One region of the Serratia sp. FDAARGOS_506 genome, then DNA from elsewhere that is predicted to be linked to it. Evidence: predicted binding sites of a transcription regulator. Region 1 holds the regulator's gene; each other region holds the start of a gene.
The links. The regulator PhoB, encoded in region 1, activates phosphate uptake and scavenging genes when phosphate is short. The targets are predictions, from matches to a motif close to CTGTCATAAAACTGNCNNAT.

Region 1 (7,868 bases):
GTCTTTTGCCTGTTGTACCGCCTGCGCCGCCTGTTCATGCTGCTGCAGCGCGTGCTGCCCGCGCCGCTCTTCGTCGTCGCAGCCGCTCAGCCAGGCGCTGAGTTGCTCGCCCTCCGCCAGGGTAAAGTCGAACGCCAGCGGCGCGCTGAGCTGCTGCCATTGCTGCTGTTGGGCAGCCAGCTGCTGCTCATCCTGCGCGATAGCCTGCTGCTGGCGTTGCTGCTGCTCTTGCAGGCCTTCACAGCGGGTGCGCAGCTCGGTGCCCTGGGTTTGCAGTTTCTCGGCGAGGGTGCGCATCTCAACCAAGCGCTGTTCCGTCGCCGAAGGCTGCACCGCCTGATATTGCTCCACCGCCGGGTGGTTGGGGGAGCCACACAGCGGGCAGGGGGCACCGCTCTGCAGCAGGGCGCGCTCCGCTTCCAGGCTGACGATGCGTTTTTCCAGCTCGTGGATCCGCTCCACTTCCTGTAGCTGCGCCTTGTGCTGCTTGAATTGCTGACGCGCGCTCTCCAGCTGTTGTTGCAGTCCGGCGAGCTGTGTTTGCCGCTCGGCGTGCTCCGCCTGTTGCCGGGCAAGACGGTCACGGGTCTGCCGGTACAGGGAAGCGAGCGTGAACAGCTGCTGACGCGTTGGGCGCAGATCCGCCAGGGTGCTCAGGCGCTGGCGCAGCGGGGCCAGCGGCGTTTGCGCCTCCAGCGCCTGCTGCTGTTGCTGTTGAACGGTCAGCGCTTCACTCAGCGCATTCAACTGTTGCTGATACTGCCCGGCCTGAGCCGTCAGCTGGCTGCGCTGAGCGGTGAGCTGCTCCAGCGCAGTTTGCTGCTGGGCGCACTGCTGCGCGGCGGCATCGCCGGCCTGTCGCCGTTCGGTCTGCGTCGACTGCAGTTGGGCGATCTGATGGTCGAGCGGGGCGACCTGGTCATCGATCAGCTGTTGCTGCTGCCGCATATGCTCGGCATGAGCTTGCTGCGCCAGACGGGCCTTTTCCACCGCCTGCTGCAGCGGCGCCAGCTGCGCCGAGTGCCGCTCCTGTTGCTGCGTCAGCTGGGCTGCCTGCTGTTGTATCGTCTGCAGCTCGGCGCGGCAGCGATCGCGTTCGCCGCGCAGCGGCCGTAATTTCTCGGCCGGTTCGCTCAGCGCCAGCCGCTGCAGCTGCGGGGCGGCCTCGGCCTGCTCGCGATGGGTGGTTTCCAGCCGCCGTTGCCCCTCGTTTTGCTGTTGCTGGAGGCGTTGCCATTGTTGCAACCAGCTCAGCGCCTGTTGCTGCCGCTGGGTTTGTTCGCCGAGGGCGATTTCCTGCGCGCTCAGCGCCGTCAGCCGTTCAGTCAGGGAGTGGCGCTGTTCATCGTTCAGCAGCTCGATGCCGCTGGCGCGCTGGTGCAACGCATCCAGGTCGGTTTTGGCCTGCTTGTGGGATTCGAACACCTGTTCGGACAGCCGCCCGTAGATTTCGGTGCCGGTCAGCTCTTCCAACAGCTCGGCGCGATCGTTGGCATCGGCGTTGAGAAACGCGGCGAACTGCCCCTGAGACAGCATCATCGATTTGGTGAAGCGGCCGAAGTCCAGCCCGGTAATGGCGGCGGTGATCTCCAGCTTGTCGCGCACTTTGTCCGCCAGGATCTTGCCGTCCTCGCGGCGCGCCAGTTCGACCTTCGGCGCCTGCAGATTGCCGTCCGGCGCGTTTTTGGCGCGGCGCTGGCTCCAGAAGGCGCGATAGCCGACGCCCTTGACCTCGAATTCGACCTCCGCCAGCGATTCGGCGGTGTGACGGGTCATCAGTTCATTCTGGCTCGGCGTGACGTTGAGGCGCGGCGTCTGGTGATACAGCGCCAGGCAAATGGCGTCCAGCAGGGTGGTTTTGCCCGCGCCGGTCGGGCCGGTAATGGCGAACAGGCCGTTGCTGGCGAACGGCTCGGCGGTGAAGTCAATTTTCCACTCGCCCTGCAGCGAGTTGAGGTTTTTTAACCGCAGGCTGAGGATCTTCATGGTTGGGTCTCCTCAGGATTGTGCTGCACCGCATCGACCACCTGACGGAACAGTTGATGCATCCGCCGTTGGCGCGCTTCGGGCATGTCGGCCTCCTGCGCCAGGCGCCGTTCGAACACCTCGTTGACGCTCAGCTCGTTCAGCGTTTCCTTGTCCTGCTGCGCGATCGCCTGGCGGCGTTGCTCTTTGCTGCGCCGCAGCAGCACGACTTCCACCGGCAGCTCATCCGCCATCAGTTGGATGCGGCGCTGAATATCGCTGAGGTAGTCCTGCGTCGCCACTTCGATATCCAGCCACACCGGCAGCTCGCCGGCATAGTCGGCAAATTGCTGCAGCTGTCGTTCGATCTCAGCCAGATCGCCTTTAATCAGCTGCATGGGCTGGAACTGCGGGATCGTTAGCGCTTTTACCTGCTGAAGAGCGCCGTCGGCGAAATCGACCAGGAAGACGCTTTTGGCTTTGCCCAGCTCATCGAAGCTGAGTGGAATCGGTGAGCCGCTATAGCGTATATGTTCCGACTTGGCGACGTTCTGCGCGCGGTGAATGTGACCCAGCGCTATATAGTCGGCGGGAGGGAAAGCCTGTGCCGGGAAGGCGTCAAGGGTGCCGATATAGATGTCGCGCACCGAGTCGGAGGTGGTGACGCCGACGGTGGTCAGGTGGCCGGTGGCGACGATCGGCAGCGGCTGGCCCAGCCGATCGCGGCGCTCGCAGGCCGCCTGATACAGCGCTTGGTAATGTTCGGCGATGGCTTCCTGCAGCGCCTGCTGTTTCTGCGCGCCGGATTCGCCGGCGCGGCTGGTGAGCAGATCGCGTGGCCGCAGAAACGGAATGGCGCACAGCACGGCACCCGGCTGGCCGTCGCGTTGGTTAAGCACCACAATCTGTTGCTCGAGGGCGCCCTGCGCACTCGCGATCACCGTGGTGTTCAGGCAAGAGAGCAGTTCCCGCGATTCGTTCAGCGTCGCTACCGAGTCGTGGTTGCCGCCCAAAACCACCAGTTGGCAGCCGGTGCGCTGCAGTTCCACCACGAAGCGGTTGTACAGCTCGCGGGCGTAGCTGGGCGGCGAGCCGGTATCGAACAGATCCCCGGCGACGATCAGCGCATCCACCTGCTGCTGCTCGATCTGTTCGATCAGCCAGTTCAGAAAAGCCTGGTGCTCGGCGGCGCGGCTTTTGGTGAAAAAGTACTGGCCAAGATGCCAGTCAGAGGTGTGGATCAGGCGCATGACACTCCCGGATGCAAAGGTAATGGCGATGATTATAAAGGCCGCGGCGGCGGCTGTCCCGGCGCAATGGCGACGACTACGGAATGATTTTTCTTTGCGCCGGGAAATAATCGCTATGCTTACTGCCTATAACAGCCGCTTTTTTTCATAAAAGTGTCACAAAACTGACGCATAATGGCGCCCGCAAAGTCGCTAACACATTGGCAGGATTGACGATGGCAAGACGCATACTGGTGGTGGAAGACGAAGCGCCGATCCGTGAGATGGTGTGCTTTGTGTTGGAACAGAATGGTTACCAACCGTTGGAAGCCGAGGATTATGACAGCGCCGTGACGCGCCTGTCTGAGCCGTTCCCTGATTTGGTGTTGCTCGACTGGATGTTGCCCGGCGGTTCCGGCATTCAGTTTATCAAACATATGAAGCGCGAAGCGCTGACCCGCGATATTCCGGTCATGATGCTGACCGCGCGCGGCGAAGAGGAAGACCGCGTGCGCGGCCTGGAAGTGGGGGCGGATGATTACATCACCAAGCCGTTCTCGCCCAAGGAGCTGGTGGCGCGCATCAAGGCGGTCATGCGCCGTATTTCACCGATGGCGGTGGAAGAAGTGATTGAAATGCAAGGGCTGAGCCTGGATCCGTCCTCCCACCGCGTGATGGCTAACGATCAGGCGTTGGATATGGGGCCGACCGAGTTCAAGCTGCTGCACTTCTTTATGACCCACCCGGAGCGGGTTTATAGCCGTGAGCAGTTGCTTAATCACGTCTGGGGCACTAACGTTTATGTGGAAGACCGTACCGTTGACGTGCATATCCGTCGGCTCCGCAAGGCGTTAGAAACCAGTGGGCATGATAAAATGGTTCAAACCGTTCGGGGCACCGGCTACCGGTTCTCAACGCGCTACTGATCGCGCCGCGCTGGAGAATATGCCGTGTTAGAACGTCTGTCGTGGAAGAGGCTGGCTCTGGAGCTGGCTCTTTTTTGTCTGCCCGCCTTACTGCTGGGGCTGATTTTCGGTTATTTGCCCTGGTTCCTGCTGGCCTCCGCGCTGGCGGCGCTGGTGTGGAATTTCTACAACCAGCTCAAGCTCTCCCATTGGCTGTGGATCGACCGCAGCATGACGCCGCCGCCCGGCCGCTGGAGCTGGGAGCCCCTGTTCTATGGCCTGTATCAGATGCAGCAGCGCAATCGCCGCCGCCGGCGCGAGCTGGCGCTGCTGATCAAGCGCTTTCGCAGCGGGGCCGAATCGCTGCCTGACGCGGTGGTGATGACCACCGTCGAAGGCAACATTTTCTGGTGCAACGGGCTGGCGCAGCATCTGCTCGGCTTCCGCTGGCCGGAAGACAACGGCCAGCACATCCTCAACCTGCTGCGTTATCCGGAATTCAGCCATTATCTGCAACAGCAGGAGTTCTCGCGCCCGCTGACGCTGCAGCTGAACAACGAACACTACGTCGAATTCCGCGTGATGCCTTATTCCGAAGGGCAGCTGCTGATGGTGGCGCGTGACGTCACCCAGATGCGCCAGCTGGAGGGCGCGCGGCGCAACTTCTTCGCCAACGTCAGCCATGAACTGCGCACGCCGCTGACGGTGCTGCAAGGCTACCTGGAGATGATGGGCGACGAAGAGCAGGACGGTTCGCTGCGCAGCAAGGCGCTTAGCACCATGCAAGAGCAGACCCGCCGGATGGACGGGCTGGTCAAGCAGCTGCTGACGCTGTCGCGCATCGAGGCGGCGCCCAATGTCGACATGAACGAGCGGGTGGATATCCCGCTGATGCTGCGGGTGTTGCAGCGCGAGGCGCAATCGCTGAGTGGCGGTAATCACGAGATCACCTTCCGGGTGAACGAACAACTCAACGTGTTCGGCAATGAAGACCAGTTGCGCAGCGCGGTGTCTAACCTGGTGTACAACGCGGTCAACCACACGCCGAAGGGCACTCATATCGAAGTGAGCTGGCAGCAGACGGCGCATGGCGCGCAGTTCCAGGTCAGCGATAACGGGCCGGGCATCGCCGCCGAACACCTTCCGCGCCTGACCGAGCGTTTTTACCGCGTCGACAAGGCCCGTTCGCGCCAGACCGGCGGCAGCGGGCTGGGGCTGGCGATCGTTAAACACGCGCTCAGCCATCACGACGCGCGGTTGGAGATCCTTAGCGAGCCGGGGATCGGCACCCGCTTTATCTTTACCTTACCCAACCGGTTGATTGTTCCCGCCGCTTTATCAGAGAATGCGGTGAAAAATTAACGCGAGACACCGGTATGACCCGAATAACCCGAGGGCTGTTGCTTTGCCTGGCGCTGCTGGCCGGACGCGGCGCGCTGGCGCAACCCGACGGCATGTTGGCGGGCAACCTGTCCAGCGTCGGTTCCGACACCCTGGCGAATCTGATGGCGCTGTGGGCGCAGGATTTCAGCCAGCATTACCCCAACGTTAACCTGCAGATCCAGGCCGCCGGCTCCTCTACCGCGCCGACCGCATTGGCGGCGGGCGCCGCGCAGTTGGGCCCGATGAGTCGGCCGATGAAAGCGGCCGAGGTTTCGGCGTTCGAACACCGCTATGGCTATGCGCCGCTGGCGGTGCCGGTGGCGGTGGATGCGCTGGTGGTATTGGTGCATCAGGATAACCCGCTGCGCGGCCTCAATCTGCAGCAGCTCGATCGCATTTTTTCCGCCACCCGGCGCTGCGGTGAAAGCCAGCCGCTGACGCGCTGGGGCGAGCTGGGGCTTAGCGGCGACTGGGCGACGCGTTCGCTGCAGCGCTTCGGCCGCAACTCGGCTTCCGGCACTTACGGCTATTTCAAACTGCGCGCGCTGTGCGGCGGCGACTTTATGCCGCGCGTCAATGAGTTGCCCGGTTCAGCTTCGGTGGTGCAGGCGGTGGCCGGTTCGCTCAACGGCATCGGCTATGCCAGCATCGGCTTTCGCGCCAGCGGCGTGCGGCTGCTGCCGTTGGCGGAATCGGGGGAGGATTATGTGGCACCTACCGCCGACAACGTGCGTAACGATCGCTACCCGCTGTCGCGCTACCTCTATATCTACATCAACAAAGCGCCTAATCAACCGCTCGAACCACTGACTGCCGCGTTCCTCGATCGCGTGCTGTCGACCGCAGGGCAGAGCCTGGTCAATCACGACGGCTATCTGCCGCTGCCGCCGGGCGCCCTGCAAAAGACTCGCCAGGCTCTTGGGTTGCCGCCGCTCGCACCGGCCCTGATGCAATAAACGACAAAAAGCGGCGTAATTTTCGCCTTTTTTAGCGGCGGATCGGAGCTTATGCCACGCGAAAATAGGGCATTTATTGGCGTTTTCGCGCGGTAAAGTGATATATGCTTCACGTTTCGTGAATTCATTGTTCAAAAATGATACAAATCATGTAGTGTATATTTATTGATAGCCAATATGATCGACTGGTGGATAAAGTTTATATGGTCGATAGCTCTGCTTTTCGCCGTGCGTCTTGCCTTGAAGCGCTATAAACGTTTACCTTAGCCTTCGTTGTCGGATTAAACCTCCATTTTTATAACTCCTAAAATTTTGCCCATCTCATGAGCGGCCACTTTCGAATAGGGACATAAACGCCGGATCGATTGCGTTTACGGTGCTTATTTTGGCGCTGCGATGATCGGGCATGCCGGCAACCGGGTGGGGCGTCACGCCACCACGCTATCGGACAATTTTTTCATTTGAACAGGCAACACGACATCGTATGAGTCATCGTTTAACGTCAAAAGATATCCTGGCACTGGGCTTTATGACCTTTGCCTTATTTGTTGGGGCCGGGAACATCATCTTCCCGCCGATGGTCGGCTTGCAGTCCGGTGAACACGTCTGGACCGCGGCGCTGGGCTTCCTGATCACTGCCGTCGGTCTGCCGGTGATTACCGTCATCGCGCTGGCGCGCGTCGGCGGCGGCATCGATGCCCTCAGTTCGCCGATCGGCCGCGGCGCGGGCCTGCTGCTGGCGACCGTCTGCTACCTGGCTGTCGGCCCGCTGTTCGCCACGCCGCGCACCGCCACCGTGTCCTTTGAAGTGGGCATCGCCCCGCTGACCGGCGACGGCGCCATGCCGTTGTTCATCTACAGCCTGGTGTACTTCGCGCTGGTGATCGGCATCTCCCTGTATCCGGGCCGCCTGCTCGACACCGTCGGCCATGTGCTGGCACCGCTGAAGATCGTCGCGCTGGCCGTCTTGGGTATCGCCGCGCTGTTGTGGCCTGCCGGCGCACCGATTCCGGCGACGACGGCCTACCAGAGCGTGCCTTTCTCCTCCGGCTTCGTTAACGGCTATCTGACTATGGATACGCTGGGCGCGCTGGTATTCGGCATCGTTATCGTCAACGCGGCGCGCTCGCGCGGCGTGAAAGACGCCGGTTTGTTGACCCGTTACACCATTCTGGCCGGTTTGATTGCCGGCGTGGGTCTGACGCTGGTTTACCTGAGCCTGTTCAAGCTGGGTTCCGGCAGCGGCGCGTTGGTGCCTGACGCCACCAATGGCGCGGTGATCCTGCATGCTTATGTTCAGAACACCTTCGGTGGCCTGGGCAGCTTCTTCCTGGCGGCGCTGATCTTCATCGCCTGTATGGTGACTGCGGTGGGCTTGACCTGCGCCTGTGCCGAGTTCTTCGCGCAATACCTGCCGTTCTCGTACAAGA
Region 2 (7,868 bases), 740 kb from region 1:
GTCGGCACTGAGGGTGCCGGGCAAGAGGTTCATCGCCGGCGATCCGATAAAGCTAGCGACAAACAGCGAAGCCGGCCGCTGATACACTTCGCTCGGGGTACCGATCTGCTCCGCCACGCCCTTGTTCATTACGATGACCCGCTGCGCCAGCGTCATCGCCTCCACCTGATCGTGGGTCACGTACAGGCTGGTGGTTTTCAGACGACGATGCAGCTGTTGCAGCTCCAGGCGCATCTGCACCCGCAGCTTGGCGTCCAGATTGGACAGCGGCTCATCGAACAGGAATACCGCCGGTTCGCGCACGATGGCGCGCCCCATCGCCACGCGCTGGCGCTGGCCGCCGGAAAGCTCGCGCGGTTTGCGTTTGAGCAGCGGCTCCAGCTCCAGGATGCGCGCCGCCTCCTCCACCCGCTGGCGGATATGATCCTTGCCGAAACCGCGGATCTTGAGGCCGTAGGCCATGTTGTCGTACACGCTCATGTGCGGATAGAGCGCGTAGTTCTGGAACACCATCGCGATGCCGCGATCCTTGGGCTCCAGATCGGTCACGCGCCGGGTATCGATATAGATATCGCCGCTGGTGGTGCGTTCCAGTCCGGCCACCATCCGCAGCAGCGTGGATTTGCCGCAGCCGGACGGGCCGACCATCACGATGAATTCGCCGTCCGCCACATCGAGGTCGATCTGTTTGATCACCGGCGTTTTACCGTCGTAAGACTTGGTGACCGCCTGTAGTTTTAATCCTGCCATCGTCGTTATTTCTCGCTATCAACCAGACCGCGCACAAACCAGCGCTGCATCAGAAGCACCACCGCCAGCGGTGGCAATAAAGTCAGAATCATCGCCGCCATCACCTGGTTCCACTGGGTCGGCGCGCCGGAAGTGGAGATCATGCTCTTGATGCCCGCCACCGCGGTGCCCATCGAGACGTCGCTGGTGATCAGGATCGGCCACAGGTATTGGTTCCAGCCGTAGATAAAGGTGATGACGAACAGCGCCGCCAGATTGGTTTTCGACAGCGGCAGCACGATGTCCCAGAAGAAACGCATCGGCCCGGCGCCGTCGATGCGCGCCGCCTCCAGCAGCTCATCCGGCAGCGTCATGAAGAACTGGCGCAGCAGGAAGGTCGCGGTGGCCGAGGCCATCAGCGGCAGCGTCAGGCCGGTGTAGCTGTCCAGCAGGTTGAGGTTGGAGATCACCTCCACCGTCGGGAAAATACGCACCTCCACCGGCAGCATCAGGGTGAGGAAAATCAGCCAGAAGAACAGGCTGCGCAGCGGAAAGCGGAAGTACACGATGGCGTAAGCCGACAGCACCGACACCGCGATCTTGCCGAAGGTGATCGCCAGCGCCATGATCACGCTGTTCAGCAGCAGCAGCGAGAACGGCACCTTGAGGTTGCCCACGCCGCCCTGCCAGATATTGCGGATGTTCTCCCACAGGTGGCCGCCGGGCACCAGCGTCATCGGCACCTGAAACACCTGTTTGTCGTCCAGCGTGGCGGCGACAAAGGCCACGTACAGCGGGAACAGCACCACCAGCACGCCGATAATCAGCATCACATGGCTGAAGATATCCAGCCCGCGTCGATTCTCAATCATTGATAGCGCACCTTACGTTCAACAAAGCGGAACTGGATCACCGTCAGGCCGATCACCAGCAGCATCAGGATCACCGACTGCGCGGCAGAGCTGGAGAGATCCAATCCGGCGAAGCCCTCGCGGTAGATCTTGTAGATCAACGTGGTGGTGGACTGCACCGGCCCGCCGCCGGTGGCGGCGTCGATCACCGGGAAGGTATCGAAGAAGGCGTACACCAGATTGACCACCAGCAGGAAGAAGCTCACCGGCGCGATCAGCGGCAGCACCAGATGGAAGAAACGCCGCACCGGGCCGGCGCCGTCGATGGCCGCCGCCTCCACCAGCGAGCGCGGGATCGACTGCAGCGCCGCGAGGAAAAACAGGAAGTTATAGCTTATCTGCTGCCATACCGAGGCCAGCACCACCAGAAACATCGCCTGGCCGCTGTTTTGCGCATGGTTCCAGTTATAGCCCAGCCCGTTGAGGAAATGGGTGATCAACCCCAGGCCGGGGTTGAACAGAAAGATCCACAGCACCGCCGCCACCGCCGGCGCCACCGCATAGGGCAGGATCATCAGCGTGCGATAGAGGCGGCTGCCGCGCAGCACATAGTCCACCAGCGCGGCAAAGAACAGCGACACCGTCAGCCCGATGCCTGCCACCAGGAAGCTGAAGATCAGCGTGGTGTAGAACGAGTCGAGGTAGTAAGGATCCTGGAACAGCTGCTTAAAGTTATCCAGCCCGACAAACTGGCTGGACAGGCCGAACGGATCGAGGCTCTGCACCGAATACCACAGCGCCTCGCCGGCGGGCCATAAAAAGAAGACGGCGGTAATCAGCAGTTGCGGCAGCACCAACGCATAGGGCAACCAGCTGCAGCCGAAACCGGGACGGGAAGATGACATAGCAGTTAAACCATTAATCGGGTACGGAAGGATCGGCGTGAAGACGCGAGCCCGATCGGACGGGCCCGCGACGCAGGGTTACTTGGTTGATGCTTCGAAACGACGCAGCAATGCGTCACCGCGCTGCACGGCGGCGTCCAACGCCTGCTGAGGCGTTTTCTTACCGGTCCACACGCCTTCCAGCTCCTCATCCACCACGCTGCGGATCTGCGGCATGTTGCCCAGACGCAGGCCCTTGGTGAACGGCAACGGCGGCTTGTTCAGCATCTGGCGAGTGGCGACGTCGGCACCCGGGTTCTTGTCGTAGAAGCCCTGCTGCTTGGTCAGATCGTAAGCCGCGGTGGTGATCGGCAGATAGCCGGTCTTCTGGTGCCATTCGGCGGCGATTTCCGGCTGCGCCAGGTACTGCAGGAACTCGGCCACGCCCTTGTAGGTGGCGGCGTCTTTGCCGTTCATCACCCACAGGCTGGCCCCACCGATGATGGCGTTCTGCGGCGCGTTTTTCGCGTCGGCGTCGTATGGCATCATGCCGACGCCGTAGTTGAATTTGGCGTAGTGCTTGATGTCCGCCAGCGAACCGGAAGAAGCGGTGGTGATGGCGCAGTCGCCGTTATAAAACTTCTCGGTGGATTCGTCTTTGCGGCCGAAATAGGTGAAGTCGCCCTTCTTGTTCATCGCCTCCAGCAGCTCGATGTGCTTGACCTGCAGCGGCTTGTTGAACTCCAGCTTGGCGTTGGTGCCGCCGAACCCGTTGTTTTCGCTGGCGAACGGCACGCCGTGCCAGGCGCTGAAGTTCTCCAGCTGGATCCAGCCCTGCCAGCCGCTGGCGTAGCCGCACTTCATGCCGGCCTCACGCAGCTTGGCGGTATCCGCCGCCAGCTCCTGCCAGGTTTTCGGCGGCTGGTCCGGGTTCAGGCCGGCCTTCTTGAAGGCGTCTTTGTTGTAGTACAGCACCGGCGTGGAGCTGTTGAATGGCTGAGACAGCAGATGGCCGCTCTTGTTGTCGGTGTAATAGCCGGCTACCGTCGGCACGAACACCGACTCGTCGAAGTTGATGCCGGCCTCTTTAAACACTTCGTAGACCGGTTTGATGGCCTTGCTGGCCATCATGGTGGCAGTGCCCACCTCGTAAACCTGCAGGATCGCCGGCGCCTTGCCGGAGCGGTAAGCGGCGATGCCCGCCGCCAGGCTCTGTTCGTAGTTGCCTTTATAAACCGGCACAATCTTGACGTCGCTATGCGACTGGTTGAAGCGATCCGCCAGGGAATCCACTTCCTTACCCAGTTCGCCTTCCATCGAATGCCAGAACGGGATCTCGGTCGCCGCCAGCGCCTGAGTGCTGACCGCCAGGGTCAACGCGACGCACAGCGTGGTTTTGCGAATAGCGTAGGTGAGCATGCCTAACTCCTGAAAAAAGCTGGTGTAAAAGCGCGTGAGCGAAAAGAATCAATTCTTGATGAGGGAGTGCCCCCTATAGCTTTCGAGTTGCAGCAAGGCGGCAACCTGCTGGCACCCTGGAGCTTAGCTAACTAAGTGACAGGGGGGCAGCCGGGCAGCCAACAACGCTGCGGCTCGAAAGATGACGGGGGATAACATGCCATGCGCGGATGACAGAAAAATAACCGTTACATGACAGCCACATGACGGCAAGGTGAAGTGAAGATGGCGGTTTGATGTCGGCGGCGGGCATGGGCTCCGCCGCCGCGAGGATTACAGCGAACGGCGCAGACGCGCCACCGCTTCCTGCATCTGCTGTTCGGTGGCGGTGGCGAACGACAGGCGGAAGGTCGAACGATCCGGGTTGTCGGAGAAGAAGTATTCCCCCGGCACGAACACCACGCCCTGCTGCAGCGTGGTGTTCAGCCATTCGGTGGCGTTGAACGGCTGGCGGAAACGCGCCCACAGGAACATGCCGCCCTTCGGTTTATCGAAGGTGATGTAGTCGCCCAGCTCCTGCTCCACCAAACCGGCCAGGATCTCGCCCTTCTGTTTGTAGGCGGCGCGGATCTTGTCGATCTGCGCCGGCAGGCGGCCCAGGCCGAGGTAGCATTCGACGATGCTCTGCGACAGCGCGCTGGCGTGCAGATCCGCCGCCTGCTTGATGATCGCCACTTTATGCAGCAGGAACGGCGGCAGGATCGCCCAGCCCAACCGCAGGCCCGGCGCCAGGATCTTGGAGAAGGTCGAGGTATAGATAATGTGGTCGGTGTTGCCCAGCACCCGCTGTGACACCTGATGCAGCGTCGGGTGGCGCTCTTCGGTGAAACGCAGCTCGCCGTACGGATCGTCTTCGATGATCAGGAAGTTATGCTCGGCGGCCAGCTTCACCAGCAGTTCGCGGCGCGCGGCGCTCAGGGTGATGCCGCTGGGGTTACCGAAGTTCGGCACCACGTACACACCCTTGATGCGCTGGGTTTTCAGCAGCTCGGCCAGCTCTTCCACCACCATGCCGTCGCTGTCGGACGAGACCGACATGATGTTGGCTTCCGCCAGCTCCAACGTTTGCAGCGCCGCCAGGTAGGTCGGGCGCTCCACCACGAACACGTCGCCGGGGTTGACGATGGCGCGCATCACCAAATCCAATGCCTGCTGCGAGCCGGCGGTGACCATCACCTCTTCTGCGCGCGCGGTGACGCCGCGCTCGGCGCACAGCGCGCAAATGCGCTCACGCAGCAGCGGGCTGCCTTCGGTCAGACCGTATTGGAACGCGCTTTTCGGCTGTTCGGTGATCGCCTGCTGCGTGGCGATGCTCAGCCCTTCGAAATCAAACAGCGCATCAGAGGGGATGCCGCCCGCCAGCGAAATGACGTGTTCCATCTTGCTGTGTTTAAGCAATTCACGGATGGCCGAACTTTTTACGTTAACGATGCGCTGCGCGAGTAACCCTTCTGTCTTCATCTCTTCTTCTCGTACCTGATTATTTTAATTCGTAGGGGGGCGGATTAACCGCCCAGATACGCCGACCTCACTGCTTCGTTGGCTAACAGTGCAGCCCCCGTATCTTCCAACACCACGCGGCCGTTTTCCAGCACATAACCGCGGTCCGCCAATTTCAGCGCCTGATTGGCGTTTTGCTCCACCAGGAAGATGGTCATCCCCTCTTCCCGCAGCTGCTGAATGATGTCGAAAATCTGCTGGATGATGATGGGCGCCAGCCCGAGCGAGGGCTCGTCGAGCAGCAGCAGCTTCGGCTGGCTCATCAGCGCGCGGCCGATGGCCAACATCTGCTGCTCGCCGCCGGACATGGTGCCGGCGCGCTGGCTTCGGCGCTCCAGCAGGCGCGGAAACAGAGCGAACACCCGTTCGATGCGCTGCTGATATTGGTGACGATCGGCGAAGAAGCCGCCCATCGCCAGGTTTTCTTCCACCGTCATACGCGAGAAGACGCGCCGCCCTTCAGGAACGATCGCCACCGCTTCGCGCATGATGCGCGAGGTTTGCCACTGGGTGATGTCCTGCCCCTGGAAGACGATGCTGCCTTCGCTGGCGCGCGGTTCGCCGCACAGGGTGCCGAGCAGCGTGGTTTTACCGGCGCCGTTGGCGCCGATTAACGTCACGATTTCGCCCTGACTAATCGTAAGACTGACCTGATGCAGCGCCTGAATTTTGCCGTAATGGGCGGATACCTGATTAAATGACAACATATTATTCTTCGCCCAAATAAGCCCGGATCACGTCCGGGTTGTTGCGGATCTCCGCCGGTGTGCCCTGCGCCAGCGGCGTACCCTGATTCACCACGTAAATGCGGTCGGAAATGCCCATCACCAGTTTCATGTCGTGCTCGATCAGCAGTACCGAGACCTTATGCCGATCGCGCAGCTCGACGATCAGGTGATCCAGCTCGTCGGTCTCTTTCGGGTTGAGGCCGGCGGCCGGTTCATCCAACATCAGCAGCTCAGGCCGGGTCACCATGCAGCGGGCGATCTCCAGCCGCCGCTGCTGCCCATAGGCCAGGTTGCCCGCCGAACGGTTGGCCATCTCCAGCAGGCCGACGCGCTCCAGCCACTCCGCCGCGCGCGCCAGCGCCTCGGCTTCGGCGCGGCGGAAGGCCGGGGTTTTCAACAGCCCGGCGAACACGCCGCTTTTCAGGTGCTGATGCTGCGCCACCAGCAAGTTCTCGATCACCGTCATTTCACGGAACAGCCGCACGTGCTGGAAGGTGCGTACCACGCCCATACGGGCGATGGCCTGCCCCGCCAACCCTTCCAGATGACGATCGCGCAATTTGATGGTGCCGCCGGTCGGGCGGTAAAAACCGGTCAGACAGTTGAACACCGTGGTCTTACCGGCGCCATTGGGGCCGATCAACGACACGATTTCACCTTCGTTCAGCGTCAATGCCACGTTGTTGACCGCCAGCAGCCCGCCGAAACGCATCGACAGGCCCTCCACCTGCAGTAAAGGTTGAACGTTCATGCCTGTTCCCCCTTGCCCGCGTGAATATCCGCCGCCTGCAGCTTCAACTGCGGCCGCTTCATCGGCAACAGCCCCTGCGGCCGCCAAATCATCATCAGCACCATCAGCGCACCCAGCAGCAACATGCTGTATTCATTCAGATCGCGCATCAGCTCGCGCGACACCACCAGCAGGATCGCCGCCAGAATGACCGCGAACTGCGAGCCCATGCCCCCCAGTACGACGATCGCCAGTACGAAGGCCGATTCGACGAAGGTGAAGGATTCCGGGCTGACAAACCCCTGGCGCGCGGCGAACAGCGTGCCGGCAAATCCGGCGAAAGCGGCGCTGATGGTAAAAGCGGTCAGCTTGATGCGCGTCGGGCTGAGGCCCAGCGAGCGGCAGGCGATCTCGTCTTCACGCAGCGCTTCCCAGGCGCGCCCCAGCGGCATGCGCAGCAGACGGTTGATGACGAACAGCGTCAGCACCACCAGTAGCAGCGCCACCAGGTACAGGAACACGATGCGATCGCTCGGATCGTATTTCAGGCCGAAGAAGTTATGGAAGGTATCCCAACCGCCGTCGCGCACGCTGCGGTTGAACTCCAGGCCGAAGAAGGTCGGTTTCGGGATCTGGCTGATGCCGTTCGGCCCGCCGGTGATCTCGGTATTGTTCAGCAGCAGGATGCGCACGATCTCACCGAAGCCGAGCGTCACGATCGCCAGATAGTCGCCGCGCAGCCGTAGCACCGGGAAACCGAGCAGGAAGCCGAAGGCGGCGGTGACGATGCCCGCCAGCGGCAGGCTCTCCCAGAAGCCGAAGCCGTAATAGTGATTCAACAGCGCGTAGGTGTAGGCGCCGATGGCGTAGAAACCGCCGTAACCGAGCACCAGCAGACCGGACAAGCCCACCACCACGTTGAGGCCGAGGCCCAACATCACATAGATCAGCGTCAAGGTGGCGATATCCACCGTGCCGCGCGACACCA
Region 3 (7,868 bases), 770 kb from region 1:
CGAAAGCTACGTGAAATACCCCGAGGTGGCCTACGATCTGTTCCACTGCGGTTACGATGTGGTGATCGTCGATCATCGCGGCCAGGGGCGCTCCGGCCGTTTACTGGCGGATACGCACCGCGGTCATGTGGTAAACTTCGCCGACTACGTGGACGATTTCGAGCAGCTTTGGCAGCGTGAGGTCGAATCGCGCGGTTATCGGCAGCGCTTCGCGCTGGCACATTCGATGGGCGGCGCGATCCTGGCGCAGTTCCTGCAGCGCCGACCGCAGGCATTCGACGCGGCGGCGTTTTGCGCGCCGATGTTTGGCATTCAGTTGCCGATGCCGGGCTGGCTGGCCGACCGTATTCTCGACTGGGTGGAGACGCGCCCGGCGATCCGCGACTACTACGCGGTGGGTACCGGCCAGTGGCGTCCGCTGCCCTATGTGGTCAACGTGTTGACCCACAGCCGCGAGCGCTACCGGCGCAGCCTGCGCTATTACGCTGATTACCCCGAGCTGCAGGTGGGCGGGCCGACCTATCATTGGGTGCGGGAGAGCATCCGCGCCGGCCGGCAGATTATCGCTCAGGCCGGGGAGATAACAACGCCGCTGTTGCTTTTGCAAGCCGGTGAAGAACGGGTGGTCGACAACCGTTCGCACCAGGCTTTTTGTCAGGCTCTGTCAGACGCGGGGCGCCCTTGCGAAGGGGGGCTCCCGTTGGTTATCAACGGCGCACGCCATGAGATCCTGTTCGAGCGGGACGCGATGCGCGCCGAAGCACTGAACGCAATCCTGCGCTTCTTTGCTCAACACTTAGGCGGCGGGCTGCCGCCGACAACTCCATCAGAGGTTAGAACATAACGCTATGTATCACGTCGTCGCTTCCGATTTAGATGGCACGCTGCTGTCTCCCGACCATACCCTGTCGCCGTACGCCAAAGAAACGCTGAAGTTGCTGACCCAGCGCGGCGTGCATTTCGTGTTCGCCACCGGCCGTCACCATATCGACGTGGCGCAGATCCGCGACAGCCTGGAGATCAGCGCCTTTATGATCACCTCCAACGGCGCGCGGGTGCACAACACCGCCGGCGAGTTGATTTTCAGCCACAACCTGGACGGGGATATCGCCCGCGATCTGTACGGCATGCTGCACGACGATCCGGAGATCACCACCAACGTCTACCGTAACGATGACTGGTTCATCAACCGCGAAAGCCCGGAACAGGAAGAGTTCTTCCAGGAGTCGGTGTTCAAATACCAGCTGTTCGAGCCGGGCCTGCTGGAAACCGACGGCGTCTGTAAGGTTTACTTCACCTGTGAAGACCATGAGCGGTTGCTGCAGGTGGAAGACGCCATCAACGCGCGCTGGGGCGATCGGGTCAACGTCAGCTTCTCGTTCCCGACCTGCCTGGAAGTGATGGCGGGTGGCGTGTCGAAAGGGCATGCGCTGGAAGAAGTGGCCAAGATCATCGGCTATACGCTGCAAGAGTGCATTGCCTTCGGCGACGGCATGAACGATCTGGAGATGCTGTCGATGGCCGGCAAGGGCTGCATCATGCGCGACGCGCATCAGCGCCTGAAGGATATGCTGCCGGAGCTGGAAGTGATCGGCTCCAACGTCGATAACGCGGTGCCGCACTACCTGCGCAAGATGTTTCTCTGAAATAACCAGGCCGTTTTTCTTAAATAACAAGGGCGCCTCGCGGCGCCCTTAAAGTCAATGATAAACCGGATGACGTTGCCGAGCTTACAGAGGGCAATGTCTAAAAAACAAGGAAAATCAATTTATTGATTTTCGACTGATATCCACAAAGGAGGAAAAACCACGTTTTTCCTCCTTTGTCAGCAATCCAAGGGCGCCTCGCGGCGCCCTTGTTATTACTTGTGCTGGCCCTGCTTCTGCAGGAACTGCACGCCCTTGTCCGGGAAGTCGGTGAATACGCCATCGACGCCGGCCTGGTTGTAAATCACGTCATACAGCTGGTTCACGTCGGTCACGTACTTCGGCAGCGCATCGGCGCGGATGGTGAACGGATGCACCGCCAGCTTGCTGGCGTGCGCTTCTTTCACCATGTCGGTCAGCACGATGTGGCCCGGCTTGGATTTATCTGCCACCACCAGCATGTGGTAGTCCGGCCCGATGCCGTCGGCATACTGAGCGATTTTCTTCATCGCGCCCGGCTTGAACATCCAATCGTAGTCGTATTCTACCCACTTGCCGTCGGCTTTCTGCTCGTAGGTTTCCTGCCAGTCGTTATAGGCGATCAGCTGCACCAGTTTCAGGTCCATGCCCAGCTTCGGCTCCAGCTCGTTCTTGATGCGTTTGAGCTCGTTGGCGTCGAAGCATTGCAGGTAGACGTTATCGTTCTTGCCGGTGTAACCGTATTGCTTGAGCACCGCCAGCACTTTGCTGGAGATGTCTTTGCCTTCCTGCTTGTGGAACCACGGCGCCTTGATTTCAGGGTAGATGCCGATGTTTTTGCCGGTCGAATGGTTCAGACCCTGCACGAACTCGATCTCTTCCTGGAAAGTGTGCACGCGGAAGTCGGATTTGCCCATCGGGAAGCGGCCAGGGTAACCCTGTACCTTCTTGCCGTTTTCGATTTCAAAGCCTTCGGTGAACTTCAGCGATTTGATTTCCGCCAGCGTAAAGTCGATGGCGTAGTAGCGGCCGTCTTTGCGCGCGCGGTCCGGGAAGCGTTCGGCGACGTCGGTGACGCGGTCGAGGTAGTGGTCATGCAGCACCACCAGCTCGTTATCCTTGGTCATCACCAGATCTTGTTCAAGGTAATCGGCACCCTGTGCGTAGGCCATCGCCTTCGCCGGCAGAGTGTGTTCCGGCAGGTAGCCGCTGGCGCCGCGGTGGGCGATCACCACTTTGTCCGCCGCCTGCGCGGCGCTGACCATTGAGGTGGCGAGAATGATCCCTGTCAGCAGGGCTTTGACTTGAGTCCGCATTCCGTTTTCTCCGTGTTGTTGGGGGCAGGGTAGTAAAAAGGCCGCAGGGCGGCCTTTAAATCATGCAAAAGTCGTGTGACGCTTAACCGCGCTTGGCGGCGATTTCCGCGTGGTGTTTCTTTTCGTTCAGCATGGTCAGCAGCAGCAGGATAACCGCCAGCACGCCGCCGCCGATCATCACCATGAAGCCGCCGTCCCAACCGAAGAAGTCCACGGTGTAGCCGACGATGGCGCTGGCCGCGACCGAGCCGCCCAGGTAGCCGAACAGGCCGGTGAAGCCCGCGGCGGTGCCGGCGGCTTTCTTCGGCGCCAGCTCCAGCGCGTGCAGGCCGATCAGCATCACCGGGCCGTAGATCAGGAAGCCGATGACCAGCATACAGATCATGTCCACGGTCGGGTTGCCGGCCGGGTTCATCCAGAACACCACGGTGGCGATGGTTACCAGCGTCATGAAGAACACGCCGGTGGCGCCGCGGTTGCCTTTGAACACTTTGTCCGACATCCAGCCGCACAGCAGGGTGCCCGGGATACCGGCGTATTCATACAGGAAGTAAGCCCAGGAAGACTTGTCCAGCGCGAAGTGTTTCACTTCTTTCAGGTAGGTCGGCGACCAGTCCAGAATGCCGTAACGCAGCAGATAGACGAACACGTTGGCGACCGCGATGTACCACAGCAGCTTGTTCGGCAGAATGTACTGCATGAAGATCTGCTTGGCGGTCAGCTCTTCTTCGTCTTTTTCGCTGTAGTCGTCCGGATAGTCGTTTTTGTACTCTTCAATCGGCGGCAGGCCGCAGGATTGCGGGGTGTCGCGCATCAGGGCGAAGGCGATCAGGGCCACCAGGATGGCGCCGAAGGCCGGCATGTACAGCGCCGCGTGCCAGTCGTTGAACCAGGCCATGCCCAGCAGGAACAGCAGCGGCGGCAGGCCGCCACCCACGTTGTGGGCGCAGTTCCAGATGGAGACGATGCCGCCGCGTTCTTTCTGCGACCACCAGTGCACCATGGTGCGGCCGCACGGCGGCCAACCCATGCCCTGGAACCAGCCGCACAGGAACAGCAGGACGAACATGATGGCGATGCTGGAGGTCGCCCACGGCACGAAGCCCATGAACAACATCACCGCCGCCGCCAGGATCAGGCCGGCAGGCAGGAACACTCGCGGGTTGGAACGGTCGGAGACCGAACCCATGATGAATTTGGAGAAGCCGTAGGCGATGGAAATGCCCGACAGCGCGAAGCCGAGGTCACCGCGGCTGAAGCCTTGTTCGATCAGGTAAGGCATGGCCAGGGTGAAGTTCTTACGCACCAGATAGTAAGCGGCGTAACCGAAGAAGATCCCCAGGAAAATTTGCCAGCGTAGCTTACGGTAGAGCGGGTCTACCTTATCGCTCGGCACACGGGCGATGTGTGCGGCCGGCTTAAAAATACTCAACATGAGCGCCTCCGATGGCTTTATCTGTTATCACATCAATATGACCTTTTACGTTCATTTGATGATTGAGCGGATATCGAATGTGGTGTTTTTGTGTTCCATAACGAGCGCCATTGTCATCAAATACGCCTGGTGTCGCTGTGACGAATGGCGCAATTGTTACACTTTCATGAAACCACGGCGGATTTTGAGCGATTCGTTAACGTTATGAAATAGAAAAACGTCCAAAAATCGTGATTATGATCACATTGATGGTTTTTTGTGGACATTTTTATTTCGTTTTATGTTCGTTCTTGTTCCTTATCAAACAAAGACCCTAATAACCGTGGCTCAATAGGCTCATAACTACCGATCCTGAGGGAGCGACATGAGCAGCTATTTTGACGGCGGCGAAACGGATGTGATCATCATCGGCGGCGGCGCCACCGGCGCAGGCATCGCCCGCGACTGCGCGCGGCGCGGCTTGCGCTGCATCTTGCTGGAGCGCCACGACATCGCCACCGGCGCCACCGGCCGCAATCACGGTTTGCTGCACAGCGGCGCGCGCTATGCGGTGACCGACGGTGAGTCGGCACGCGAGTGCATCGAAGAGAACCGTATCCTGAAACGCATCGCCCACCACTGCATCGAGCGCACCGACGGGCTGTTCATCACCTTGCCGCAAGACTCGCTGGACTATCAGCAGCAGTTTATCGCCGCCTGCCGCCAGGCCGGCATCGATGCTGAAGCGATCGACCCGCAGCTGGCGCTGCGCCTCGAACCGGCGGCCAACCCGGCGCTGATCGGCGCGGTGCGGGTGCCGGACGGCACCGTCGATCCCTTCCGGCTGACCGCCGCCAACATGCTGGACGCGCGCGAGCACGGCGCGCAGATCCTGACCTACCATCAGGTGGTGGGGTTGCTGCGCAGCGGCGACCGGGTGACGGGCGTGCGCGTTTACGACCATCAGAATCAGCGGCGTTATGAGCTGCATGCGCCGGTGGTGGTCAACGCCGCCGGCATCTGGGGCCAGCAGATCGCCGAATACGCCGACTTGCGCATCCGCATGTTCCCGGCCAAAGGGGCGCTGCTGATCCTCGGCCATCGCATCAACAACATGGTAATCAACCGCTGTCGCAAACCGGCGGATGCCGACATCCTGGTGCCGGGCGACACCATTTCGCTGATCGGCACCACCTCGACCCATATCGATTACGACCAAATTGACAACATGCTGGTGACGCCGCAAGAGGTGGACATTCTGATCCGCGAGGGAGCGCTGCTGGCGCCGACCCTGGCGCAGACCCGCATTCTGCGCGCCTATGCCGGGGTGCGGCCGCTGGTGGCCAGCGACGACGATCCTAGCGGGCGCAACGTCAGCCGCGGCATCGTGCTGCTCGATCACGCCAGCCGCGACGGGCTGGAAGGGTTTATCACCATCACCGGCGGCAAGTTGATGACCTACCGCCTGATGGCTGAGTGGGCTACCGACAAGGTATGCGAAAAGCTCGGTGTAAACCGCCCGTGCACCACTGCGCAGGACGCGTTGCCCGGATCCCGCCAGTCGGCGGAGGAAACGGTGCGCAGCGTGGTTTCTCTGCCCGCCAGCATTCGCGGCTCGGCAATTTACCGCCACGGCGATCGCGCCAGCCAGGTGCCGACGGCCGATCGGCTCGACACCAGCCTGGTGTGCGAATGCGAAGCGGTGACCGCCGGGGAAGTGCGTTATGCGGTCAATTCGCTGACCGTCAACAATCTGGTGGATCTGCGCCGCCGCACCCGCGTCGGCATGGGCACCTGCCAGGGAGAACTCTGCGCCTGCCGCGCCGCCGGGTTGTTGACGCGCTTTAAGGTCAGCACGCCGCAGCAATCCATCGCGCAGTTGTCGCAGTTCCTCAACGAACGGTGGAAAGGCGTACGGCCGATCGCCTGGGGTGATGCGCTGCGCGAGAGCGAATTTACCAGCTGGGTTTACCAAGGGTTGTGCGGGCTTGAAGCCCGGGCCGACAAGGAGCAGGAGGCGGATGATGCGATTTGACGTAGTGGTGATTGGCGGCGGCCTGGCGGGCCTGAGCTGCGCCATTGCCGTGGCCGAACAGGGCAAGCGCTGTGCGGTGGTTAGTTCCGGCCAGAGCGCGCTCTATTTCTCCTCCGGTTCGCTCGATCTGCTGGCAAGATTGCCGGATGGCACGCCGGTCGAGATGCCGCTGGCTGCGTTACCGCAGCTGGCGCAGCAGGCGCCGCAGCATCCGTATGCCCTGATCGGGCCCGGCCGGGTAGCGGCGCTGTCCGCCGCCGCACAGCGGCTGCTGGAGCGCTGTGGGCTGAACCTGCAGGGCGAGGGCGCCAACAACCACCTGCGCATTACGCCGCTGGGCACGCGCCGCGCCACCTGGCTCAGCCCGCAGGCGATCCCGACGCTGCCGCTGACCGGCCAACTGCCGTGGCGGCGCATTGCGGTGATTGGCATCGAGGGTTTCCTCGACTTCCAACCGCAGATGGCCGCCGATTCTCTGAGCCGTGAGCTCGGCGTAGAGACGGAAGTGGCCTATTTGCACATGCCGGCGTTGGACAGATTGCGCAATAACCCCAGCGAGTTCCGCGCGGTGAACATCGCCCGGGTTCTGGATTTGATGGAAAGCCTGCCGCCGATGGCTGAGGAGCTGAGACGACTGGCGGGCGAGGCCGACGCGCTCTTCCTGCCGGCCTGTCTGGGATTGGAGGACGACGCGTCGCTGGCGGTACTGCAGGATGCGGTTGGCAAACCGATCCGGCTGTTGCCGACGCTGCCGCCTTCGGTGCCCGGCATGCGCTTGCATCAGGCGCTGCGGCGGCGTTTCCAACAGCTGGGCGGCGTTTTCATGCCGGGCGACAGTGTGCTGCGTGCCGAGTGCGAAGCCGGCCGCGTTACCGGCCTGTATACCCGCAACCATGGCGATATTCCGCTGCGGGCGCAACAGGTCGTGCTGGCCAGCGGCAGCTTCTTCAGCAACGGACTGGTGGCGGGTTTCGACGGCGTGCGTGAGCCGATCTTCGGACTGGACGTACACAGCCGCGCGAATCGCGCTGACTGGAGCCGGCGCGAGCTGTTCGCGCCGCAGCCTTATCTGCAGTTTGGTGTGCGCACCGACGGCAGGCTGCGGGCGATGAAGCAGGGAATGGCGTTCGACAATCTGTACGCCATCGGCGCGGTCGCAGGCGGCTACGATCCGCTGCAGCAGGGCTGTGGCGCCGGCGTGTCATTGATCGGTGCGCTGCACGTCGCGCAGCAGATCGCCGCGGAGGAAAACGCATGAGCCTGCATCAGGACCACAGCTTTGAAAGCTGCATCAAATGCACCGTCTGCACCACCTATTGCCCGGTCGCCAAAGTGAACCCGCTCTATCCGGGGCCAAAACAGGCGGGGCCGGACGGTGAGCGGCTGCGGTTGAAAGATCCGGCGCTGTACGACGAAGCGCTGAAATACTGCACCAACTGCAAACGTTGTGAAGTGGCCTGCCCGTCCGATGTCAAAAT
Region 4 (7,868 bases), 1.1 Mb from region 1:
CAGCTGAACGAAGTGCCATATAACGATCCGGGCCAGGCCAACGCGCGCAGTACCCGCCAGCAGCAGATGCAACAACAGCAAATGCAGCAGCAGCCGATACAGCAACAGCAGCAGGTCAGCCAGCCACCGCGCAACCCGTTCAATAACGGGGCTACTACCGCGCCGGTGCAGCAGCACCAGCAGCCAAAACCGGCTACTCAGCAACCGGTGCAGGTGAAACAGCCTGAGCCAAAGCCGCAACCGAAGCCGGAGCCCAAACCGGAAGTGAAGCAGGAAACGGCCAAGCAGGAAACCAAACCGGAATCGAAACAGAAGTGGATGGTGCAATGCGGTTCGTTCCGCGCCACCGATCAGGCTGAATCAGTGCGTGCGCGCCTGGCGTTCGAAGGCATCGAGAGCCGCATCACCGCCGGCGGCGGTTGGAATCGCGTGGTACTCGGCCCGTACAGCAGCCGCACCGCCGCGGACAAAACCCTTTCGCGCCTGAAGGGCGTCGGCATGTCGAGTTGCATTCCCCTCTCCGTTGGGGGTTGAAAAGCGTCAATCCCCCCCCATCTATACTCTCAATATGCCTCGTAGCGTCTGCGAAAGCAGGCGCTGCGGGGACTTCTTTCCGTCTTTAACGAGGGTCTGCTCGTGACAACAATTGTAAGCGTACGCCGCAACGGCCAGGTCGTCATCGGTGGTGATGGCCAGGCAACCCTGGGTAATACGGTGATGAAGGGTAACGTCAAGAAAGTGCGTCGCCTGTACAACGACAAAGTGATTGCCGGTTTCGCCGGCGGCACCGCTGACGCCTTCACGCTGTTTGAACTGTTTGAACGCAAACTGGAAATGCATCAGGGCCACCTGGTGAAAGCCGCCGTCGAGCTGGCGAAAGACTGGCGTACCGACCGCATGCTGCGCAAGCTCGAAGCGTTGCTGGCGGTCGCCGATGAAACCGCTTCGCTGATCATCACCGGCAACGGCGATGTGGTGCAGCCGGAAAACGATCTGATCGCCATCGGCTCCGGCGGCCCGTACGCCCAGGCCGCAGCCCGCGCCATGTTGGAAAATACCGAGCTGAGCGCCCGTGATATCGTTGAGAAATCCCTCAACATCGCCGGCGACATCTGTATTTACACCAACCATTTCCACACCATTGAAGAATTGCCTTCCAAAGCGTAAGGATCGAATACCATGTCTGAAATGACCCCGCGCGAGATCGTCAGCGAACTGGACAGCTATATCATTGGCCAAAACAAAGCCAAACGCGCTGTCGCCATTGCCCTGCGCAACCGCTGGCGCCGGATGCAGCTCAACGAGATGCTGCGTCACGAAGTGACCCCGAAAAACATTCTGATGATTGGCCCGACCGGCGTCGGTAAAACCGAAATCGCTCGTCGTCTGGCGAAGCTGGCCAACGCGCCGTTCATCAAGGTTGAAGCCACCAAGTTCACCGAAGTGGGCTACGTGGGCAAAGAAGTGGATTCCATCATCCGCGATCTGACCGATGCCGCCATCAAAATGGTGCGCATGCAGTCGATCGAGAAAAACCGTACCCGTGCCGAAGAGTTGGCCGAAGAGCGCATTCTCGACGTGCTGATCCCGCCGGCCAAGAACAACTGGGGCCAGCCGGAAGAGCATCAGGAGCCGTCCGCCGCCCGCCAGGCATTCCGCAAAAAACTGCGCGAAGGCCAACTGGATGACAAAGAGATCGAAATCGATCTGGCCGCCGCGCCGATGGGCGTGGAAATCATGGCGCCTCCGGGCATGGAAGAAATGACCAACCAGCTGCAGTCGATGTTCCAGAACCTCGGCGGTCAGAAGCAAAAGCCGCGCAAGCTGAAGATCAAAGAAGCCTTCAAGCTGCTGGTGGAAGAAGAAGCCGCCAAGCTGGTGAATCCGGAAGAGCTGAAAGAGCAGGCGATCGAAGCGGTTGAACAGCACGGCATCGTGTTTATCGACGAGATCGATAAAATCTGTAAGCGCGGTGGCCAAAGCTCCGGCCCTGACGTCTCGCGCGAAGGCGTGCAGCGCGATCTGCTGCCGCTGGTGGAAGGCTGCACCGTGTCGACCAAACACGGTATGGTGAAGACCGACCACATCCTGTTCATCGCCTCCGGCGCGTTCCAGACCGCCAATCCGTCGGATCTGATCCCGGAACTGCAGGGCCGTCTGCCGATCCGCGTTGAGCTGCAGGCGCTGACCACCGAAGACTTTGAGCGCATCCTGACCGAGCCGAGCGCGTCGTTGACCGAGCAGTACAAAGCGCTGATGGGCACCGAAGGCGTCAACATTGAGTTCACCGCTGACGGCATCCGTCGCATCGCCGAAGCCGCGTGGCAGGTCAACGAAAGCACCGAGAACATCGGCGCACGTCGGCTGCACACCGTGCTGGAGCGTCTGATGGAAGATATTTCCTACGATGCGAGTGAAATTAATGGCCAATCCATTACAATTGATGCGGATTACGTGCGCAGTCATCTGGATGAACTGGTGGCGGATGAAGATTTGAGTCGTTTTATCCTATAATCGCTCAATCATTGTCTTGTCAGTCATCTGTGTGGGAGGCATTGCCTCCCACAATTATTTCTAACGGACACCGCAACTTACTGACAGAAGCGAAACATGAGCTCATCAATCTCCACCACCCCGATCTCCGCCTGGCTGGAAAGTCTACGCCCCCGCACCCTGCCGTTGGCCTTTGCCTCCATCGTGGTCGGCTCGGCAATCGCCGCCTGGCACGGCAGTCTGAAACCTGAAGTGGCGCTGCTGGCGCTGTTGACCGCCGGCCTGCTGCAGATCCTCTCCAACCTGGCGAACGACTACGGCGATGCGGTCAAAGGCAGCGACAAAGAAGATCGCATCGGACCCTTGCGCGGCATGCAAAAAGGCATGATCACCCAGGCACAGATGAAACGGGCGCTGGTGGTGACAGTGGTGCTGATCGCCCTCGCCGGCTGTTCGCTGATCGCCGTCGCCTGCGAGCAACCCAGCGACGTGGTGGGCTTCCTGGTGCTGGGCGGGTTGTCTATCGTGGCGGCCATCACTTATACCGTCGGCAACAAGCCCTACGGGTATTTGGGGCTGGGCGACATCTCAGTGTTGGTGTTCTTTGGCTGGCTGAGCGTGGCCGGTACCTACTATTTGCAAACGCACACCTTCGACAGCGTCGTGATGCTGCCGGCCACCGCCTGCGGCCTGCTGGCGACGGCGGTGCTCAACATCAACAATCTGCGCGATATCGAGAGCGATCGCGAAAACGGCAAGAACACGCTGGCGGTGCGTCTCGGCCCGCACAAGGCGCGCATTTACCATGCCCTGTTGCTCGGCGGCGCGGTGTTGTGTTTCGCGCTGTTTACGCTGTTCAATCTCCACAGCCCGTGGGGCTGGCTGTTCGTGCTGGCGATCCCGCTGCTGGTGCGCCACGGCCTGCGCGTGCTGCGCGATACGACGCCGGTCGGCATGCGGCCGATGCTGGAGCACATGGTCAAAGCGGCATTGTTGGCCAACCTGCTGTTCGCTATCGGCGTGGCGCTCAGTTAAAAACTGATGATTTTGCCAACAGGGCGAATAAAGGGATATACTGAACATTCCAGCGGCAAACAGACGTAAAATCCTATGAAATACGATACTTCCGAACTTTGCGACATCTATCATGAAGAGGTGAACGTTGTTGAACCTCTGTTCTCCAATTTTGGCGGGCGTACTTCATTTGGCGGGCAGATCACCACGGTGAAATGCTTTGAGGATAACGGCCTGTTGTTCGATCTGCTTGAAGAAAACGGCCGCGGCCGCGTGCTGTTGATCGACGGCGGCGGTTCGGTACGTCGTGCGCTGATCAACGCCGAACTGGCGCGCCTGGCCGCCCAGAACGAATGGGAAGGCATCGTGGTGTACGGCGCGGTGCGTCAGGTGGACGATCTGGAAGAGCTCGACATCGGCATTCAGGCGATGGCGGCGATCCCGGCGGGTGCCGTAAGCGAAGGCGTGGGCGAAAGCGATATCCGCGTCAACTTCGGCGGCGTCACCTTCTTCTCCGGCGACCACCTGTATGCCGACAACACCGGCATCATCCTCTCCGAAGACCCGCTCGACATCGAGTGATTTTCGGTCATGAAAAAGGGCGCCTGAGGCGCCCTTTTCGTTGCTGCATGGCGTGAGGAATCAGACCTCTTCCATTTTGCCCAGCAGAGCGCGCAGGCGATCTTGCCATACGTGCTGTTCTTCTTTCAGCTGTTGGTTTTCGCGCACCAGCGCTTCGTGGTTGCCGGAGGCAGCCTGAACTTCCTGCGACAGAGAGTTGTTTTTGTCTTTCAGCTCTTCAATTTCCATCTGCAACAGGGTGATGGTATCAATCGCCTGCTGTACTTTTGCTTCCAGTTTCTCAAATACTTCAAATGACATGCTTCAGTCCCCTCATGATAGCAAGGCGTACATCTATAAGTAGCGGCCGCAACATCGGCTGCAGCTACTGCGAATATTGCATCGCACTCAGTGACGCGCGCCGTTACGGAAGGCGCGCCGGTCTCGATTCGTTAAAAACGATTGTAAGTAGCCAGTCTCCGCCTGTCTAGCAACATACCGGATCATCACGCAGTCTGTTGCAATTTTCCTGCCCCCACCATCAGCAAAAACTGAAAATCCCCGCCCCTACCGCCGCGAGTTGTTAACAACCCTCGCCAAATCACTGGTCAGATCACACTTTTATGGCTCAGAAAGAACACTAAACGACGCGAAATCGCTCAATTTTATGACGAGCCACACACATTTTGATTTCGCTATTTCTCGTTTATGTTCGTTAACGATAAATTTACATCACGTCCTTATTCAATAATTGGACGAGATGAAAAAACTGTGCCCATAGGCCGGATGTCTACCCAACTGAGCCTATAAACCAACAACCGCCGTTTTGCAGGACAACAACATTATGAGCCAAACCACCAGTCCGACATTAAAAGGCCAGTGCATCGCCGAGTTCCTCGGCACGGCGCTGCTGATCTTCTTTGGCGTAGGCTGCGTTGCCGCGCTGAAACTGGCGGGCGCCAGCTTCGGCCAGTGGGAAATCAGCATCATTTGGGGCCTGGGCGTCGCCATGGCCATCTATCTGACCGCCGCCATTTCCGGCGCGCATCTCAACCCTGCGGTCACCCTCGCCCTGTGGCTGTTCGCCTGTTTCGACGGGCGCAAAGTGGTGCCTTACATCATTGCGCAGGTCGCTGGTGCCTTCTGCGCTGCAGCCCTGGTTTATGGGCTGTACTACAACCTGTTCTTCGACTTCGAAACGGCTCACCACATGGTGCGCGGCAGCAACGAAAGCCTCGAACTGGCCGGTATCTTCTCGACTTACCCTAACGCGCACATCTCCGTCGGCCAGGCCTTCCTGGTAGAAACGGTGATCGCCGCCATTCTGATGTGCCTGATCCTGGCGCTGACCGACGACGGCAACGGCATTCCGCGCGGTCCGCTGGCGCCGCTGCTGATCGGTATTCTGATTGCCGTGATCGGCGCCTCCATGGGACCATTGACCGGCTTTGCGTTGAACCCGGCGCGTGACTTCGGGCCGAAACTGTTCGCCTACCTGGCCGGCTGGGGCAAAGTCGCCTTCACCGGCGCACGCGACATCCCGTACTTCCTGGTGCCGATCTTCGCCCCTATCGTCGGCTGTGGCCTGGGCGCTTTCGGTTACCGCGCGCTGATTGGCCGCCACCTGCCGTGTGACGTCTGCGTGACGGAAGAAGAGCCCGACGCCAAGACCCAGCAGCGCAAAGCGTGATGGGTGCAGTTTTAAACGGTTAACAACAGCAGGATAATTACCATGACTGTAGAAAAAAAATACATTGTCGCACTCGACCAAGGGACCACCAGTTCACGCGCCGTCGTGCTCGATCACGACGCCAACATCGTTGCGGTATCGCAGCGCGAATTCCCGCAGATCTATCCAAAGGCCGGCTGGGTTGAGCACGACCCGATGGAGATCTGGGCGTCGCAAAGCTCGACGCTGGTAGAAGTGCTGGCGAAAGCCGACATCAGTTCCGATCAGATCGCCGGCATCGGCATCACCAACCAGCGCGAAACCACCATCGTCTGGGAAAAAGAGACCGGCAAGCCGATTTACAACGCCATCGTCTGGCAGTGCCGCCGCACCGCCGACATCTGCGAGAAGCTCAAGCGCGACGGCCTGGAAGAGTACATCCGTCACAACACCGGCCTGGTGGTTGACCCGTACTTCTCCGGCACCAAGGTGAAGTGGATCCTGGACAACGTCGAAGGCGCCCGCGAGCGCGCCAAGCGCGGCGAGCTGCTGTTCGGCACCGTCGATACCTGGCTGGTGTGGAAAATGACCCAGGGGCGCGTACACGTTACCGATTACACCAACGCCTCACGCACCATGATGTTCAACATCCATGAGCTGGACTGGGATGAACGCATGCTGGAAGTGCTGGATATCCCGCGCGCCATGCTGCCGAAAGTCCGTCCTTCCTCCGAGGTCTACGGCCAGACCAACATTGGCGGTAAGGGCGGCACGCGTATTCCTATCGCCGGAATCGCCGGTGACCAACAGGCGGCATTGTATGGCCAGCTGTGCGTTCAACCGGGCATGGCGAAGAACACCTACGGCACCGGCTGCTTCCTGCTGATGAACACCGGCAAAGAAGCGGTACGTTCGAAAAACGGCCTGCTGACCACCATCGCCTGCGGCCCGCGCGGCGAAGTGAACTATGCGCTGGAAGGTGCGGTGTTCATCGGCGGTGCGTCTATCCAGTGGCTGCGCGACGAGCTGAAACTGATCAGCGACGCCGCCGACTCCGAATACTTCGCCACCAAGGTGAAAGACAGCAACGGCGTCTATGTGGTGCCGGCCTTCACCGGCCTGGGCGCGCCATACTGGGATCCGTATGCCCGCGGCGCCATCTTCGGTCTGACCCGTGGCGCCAACAGCAACCACATCATCCGCGCCACGCTGGAATCCATCGCCTTCCAGACCCGCGACGTGTTGGACGCCATGCAGGCCGACGCCAACACCCGCCTGCAATCGCTGCGCGTGGACGGCGGCGCGGTCGCCAACAACTTCCTGATGCAGTTCCAGTCCGATATCCTCGGCACCCGCGTAGAACGCCCTGAAGTGCGTGAATCGACGGCGCTGGGCGCCGCTTTCCTGGCGGGCCTGGCCATCGGCTACTGGAACGATCTGGATGAAGTGAAGAGCAAAGCGGTGATTGAGCGCGAGTTCCGCCCAAGCATCGAAACCACCGAACGCAACTACCGCTACAGCGGCTGGAAAAAAGCGGTGGCTCGCGCTCAGGCATGGGAAGATCACGAGTAATCCCGAAGCTGCCGTTTCTCCAACAAGCGCTGCCTGCGGGCGGCGCTTTTTTTTGCCCCGCCCCGCCGCCGCCGCGCTGTGATAGACTTTGCCGATATTTTCTTCCCTTTCTCACAGACAGGTTTGCCATGAAACGTGAATTAGCCATCGAATTTTCCCGCGTTACCGAAGCCGCCGCGCTGGCGGGCTACAAATGGCTGGGACGCGGCGACAAGAACGCCGCCGACGGCGCGGCGGTCCACGCCATGCGCATCATGCTCAACAAAGTGGATATCGATGGCCGCATCGTGATCGGCGAAGGCGAGATCGACGAAGCGCCGATGCTGTATATCGGCGAACAGGTCGGCACCGGCCAGGGCGACGCGGTCGACATCGCGGTCGATCCGATCGAAGGCACCCGCATGACCGCCATGGGCCAGTCCAATGCGCTGGCGGTACTGGCGGTGGGCGATCGCGGCACCTTCCTGCACGCGCCGGACATGTACATGGAGAAGCTGGTGGTCGGCCCGGCGGCGCGCGGCGCTATCGACCTCAATCTGCCGTTGGCGGAGAACCTGCA

Region 2: ugpB (sn-glycerol-3-phosphate ABC transporter substrate-binding protein UgpB) is a predicted target of PhoB. The motif match lies at 4,102-4,121, and genes of this name have one in related genera.
Region 3: glpT (glycerol-3-phosphate transporter) is a predicted target of PhoB. The motif match lies at 4,530-4,549, and genes of this name have one in related genera.
Region 4: EGY12_RS06810 (MIP/aquaporin family protein) is a predicted target of PhoB. The motif match lies at 4,723-4,742, and genes of this name have one in related genera.

Annotation. Positions count from the first base shown of each region.
Region 1 covers NZ_CP033831.1:2,452,315-2,460,182, forward strand. The annotation lists gene sbcC (exonuclease subunit SbcC) at 1-1,986, opposite strand, end outside; gene sbcD (exonuclease subunit SbcD) at 1,983-3,215, opposite strand; gene phoB (phosphate response regulator transcription factor PhoB) at 3,431-4,120, shown strand; gene phoR (phosphate regulon sensor histidine kinase PhoR) at 4,145-5,461, shown strand; gene EGY12_RS11920 (PstS family phosphate ABC transporter substrate-binding protein) at 5,476-6,438, shown strand; gene brnQ (branched-chain amino acid transport system II carrier protein) at 6,923-7,868, shown strand, end outside.
Region 2 covers NZ_CP033831.1:1,713,976-1,721,843, reverse strand. The annotation lists gene EGY12_RS08370 (sn-glycerol-3-phosphate import ATP-binding protein UgpC) at 1-750, opposite strand, end outside; gene ugpE (sn-glycerol-3-phosphate ABC transporter permease UgpE) at 756-1,601, opposite strand; gene ugpA (sn-glycerol-3-phosphate ABC transporter permease UgpA) at 1,598-2,485, opposite strand; gene ugpB (sn-glycerol-3-phosphate ABC transporter substrate-binding protein UgpB) at 2,564-3,883, opposite strand; gene EGY12_RS08350 (PLP-dependent aminotransferase family protein) at 4,196-5,383, opposite strand; gene livF (high-affinity branched-chain amino acid ABC transporter ATP-binding protein LivF) at 5,428-6,129, opposite strand; gene livG (high-affinity branched-chain amino acid ABC transporter ATP-binding protein LivG) at 6,131-6,901, opposite strand; gene EGY12_RS08335 (high-affinity branched-chain amino acid ABC transporter permease LivM) at 6,898-7,868, opposite strand, start outside.
Region 3 covers NZ_CP033831.1:1,684,539-1,692,406, forward strand. The annotation lists gene pldB (lysophospholipase L2) at 1-844, shown strand, start outside; gene yigL (sugar/pyridoxal phosphate phosphatase YigL) at 849-1,646, shown strand; gene glpQ (glycerophosphodiester phosphodiesterase) at 1,862-2,941, opposite strand; gene glpT (glycerol-3-phosphate transporter) at 3,024-4,376, opposite strand; gene glpA (anaerobic glycerol-3-phosphate dehydrogenase subunit A) at 4,741-6,390, shown strand; gene glpB (glycerol-3-phosphate dehydrogenase subunit GlpB) at 6,380-7,648, shown strand; gene glpC (anaerobic glycerol-3-phosphate dehydrogenase subunit GlpC) at 7,645-7,868, shown strand, end outside.
Region 4 covers NZ_CP033831.1:1,377,944-1,385,811, forward strand. The annotation lists gene ftsN (cell division protein FtsN) at 1-534, shown strand, start outside; gene hslV (ATP-dependent protease subunit HslV) at 637-1,167, shown strand; gene hslU (HslU--HslV peptidase ATPase subunit) at 1,180-2,514, shown strand; gene EGY12_RS06795 (1,4-dihydroxy-2-naphthoate polyprenyltransferase) at 2,611-3,528, shown strand; gene rraA (ribonuclease E activity regulator RraA) at 3,604-4,089, shown strand; gene zapB (septal ring assembly protein ZapB) at 4,150-4,389, opposite strand; gene EGY12_RS06810 (MIP/aquaporin family protein) at 4,913-5,758, shown strand; gene glpK (glycerol kinase GlpK) at 5,801-7,309, shown strand; gene glpX (class II fructose-bisphosphatase) at 7,438-7,868, shown strand, end outside.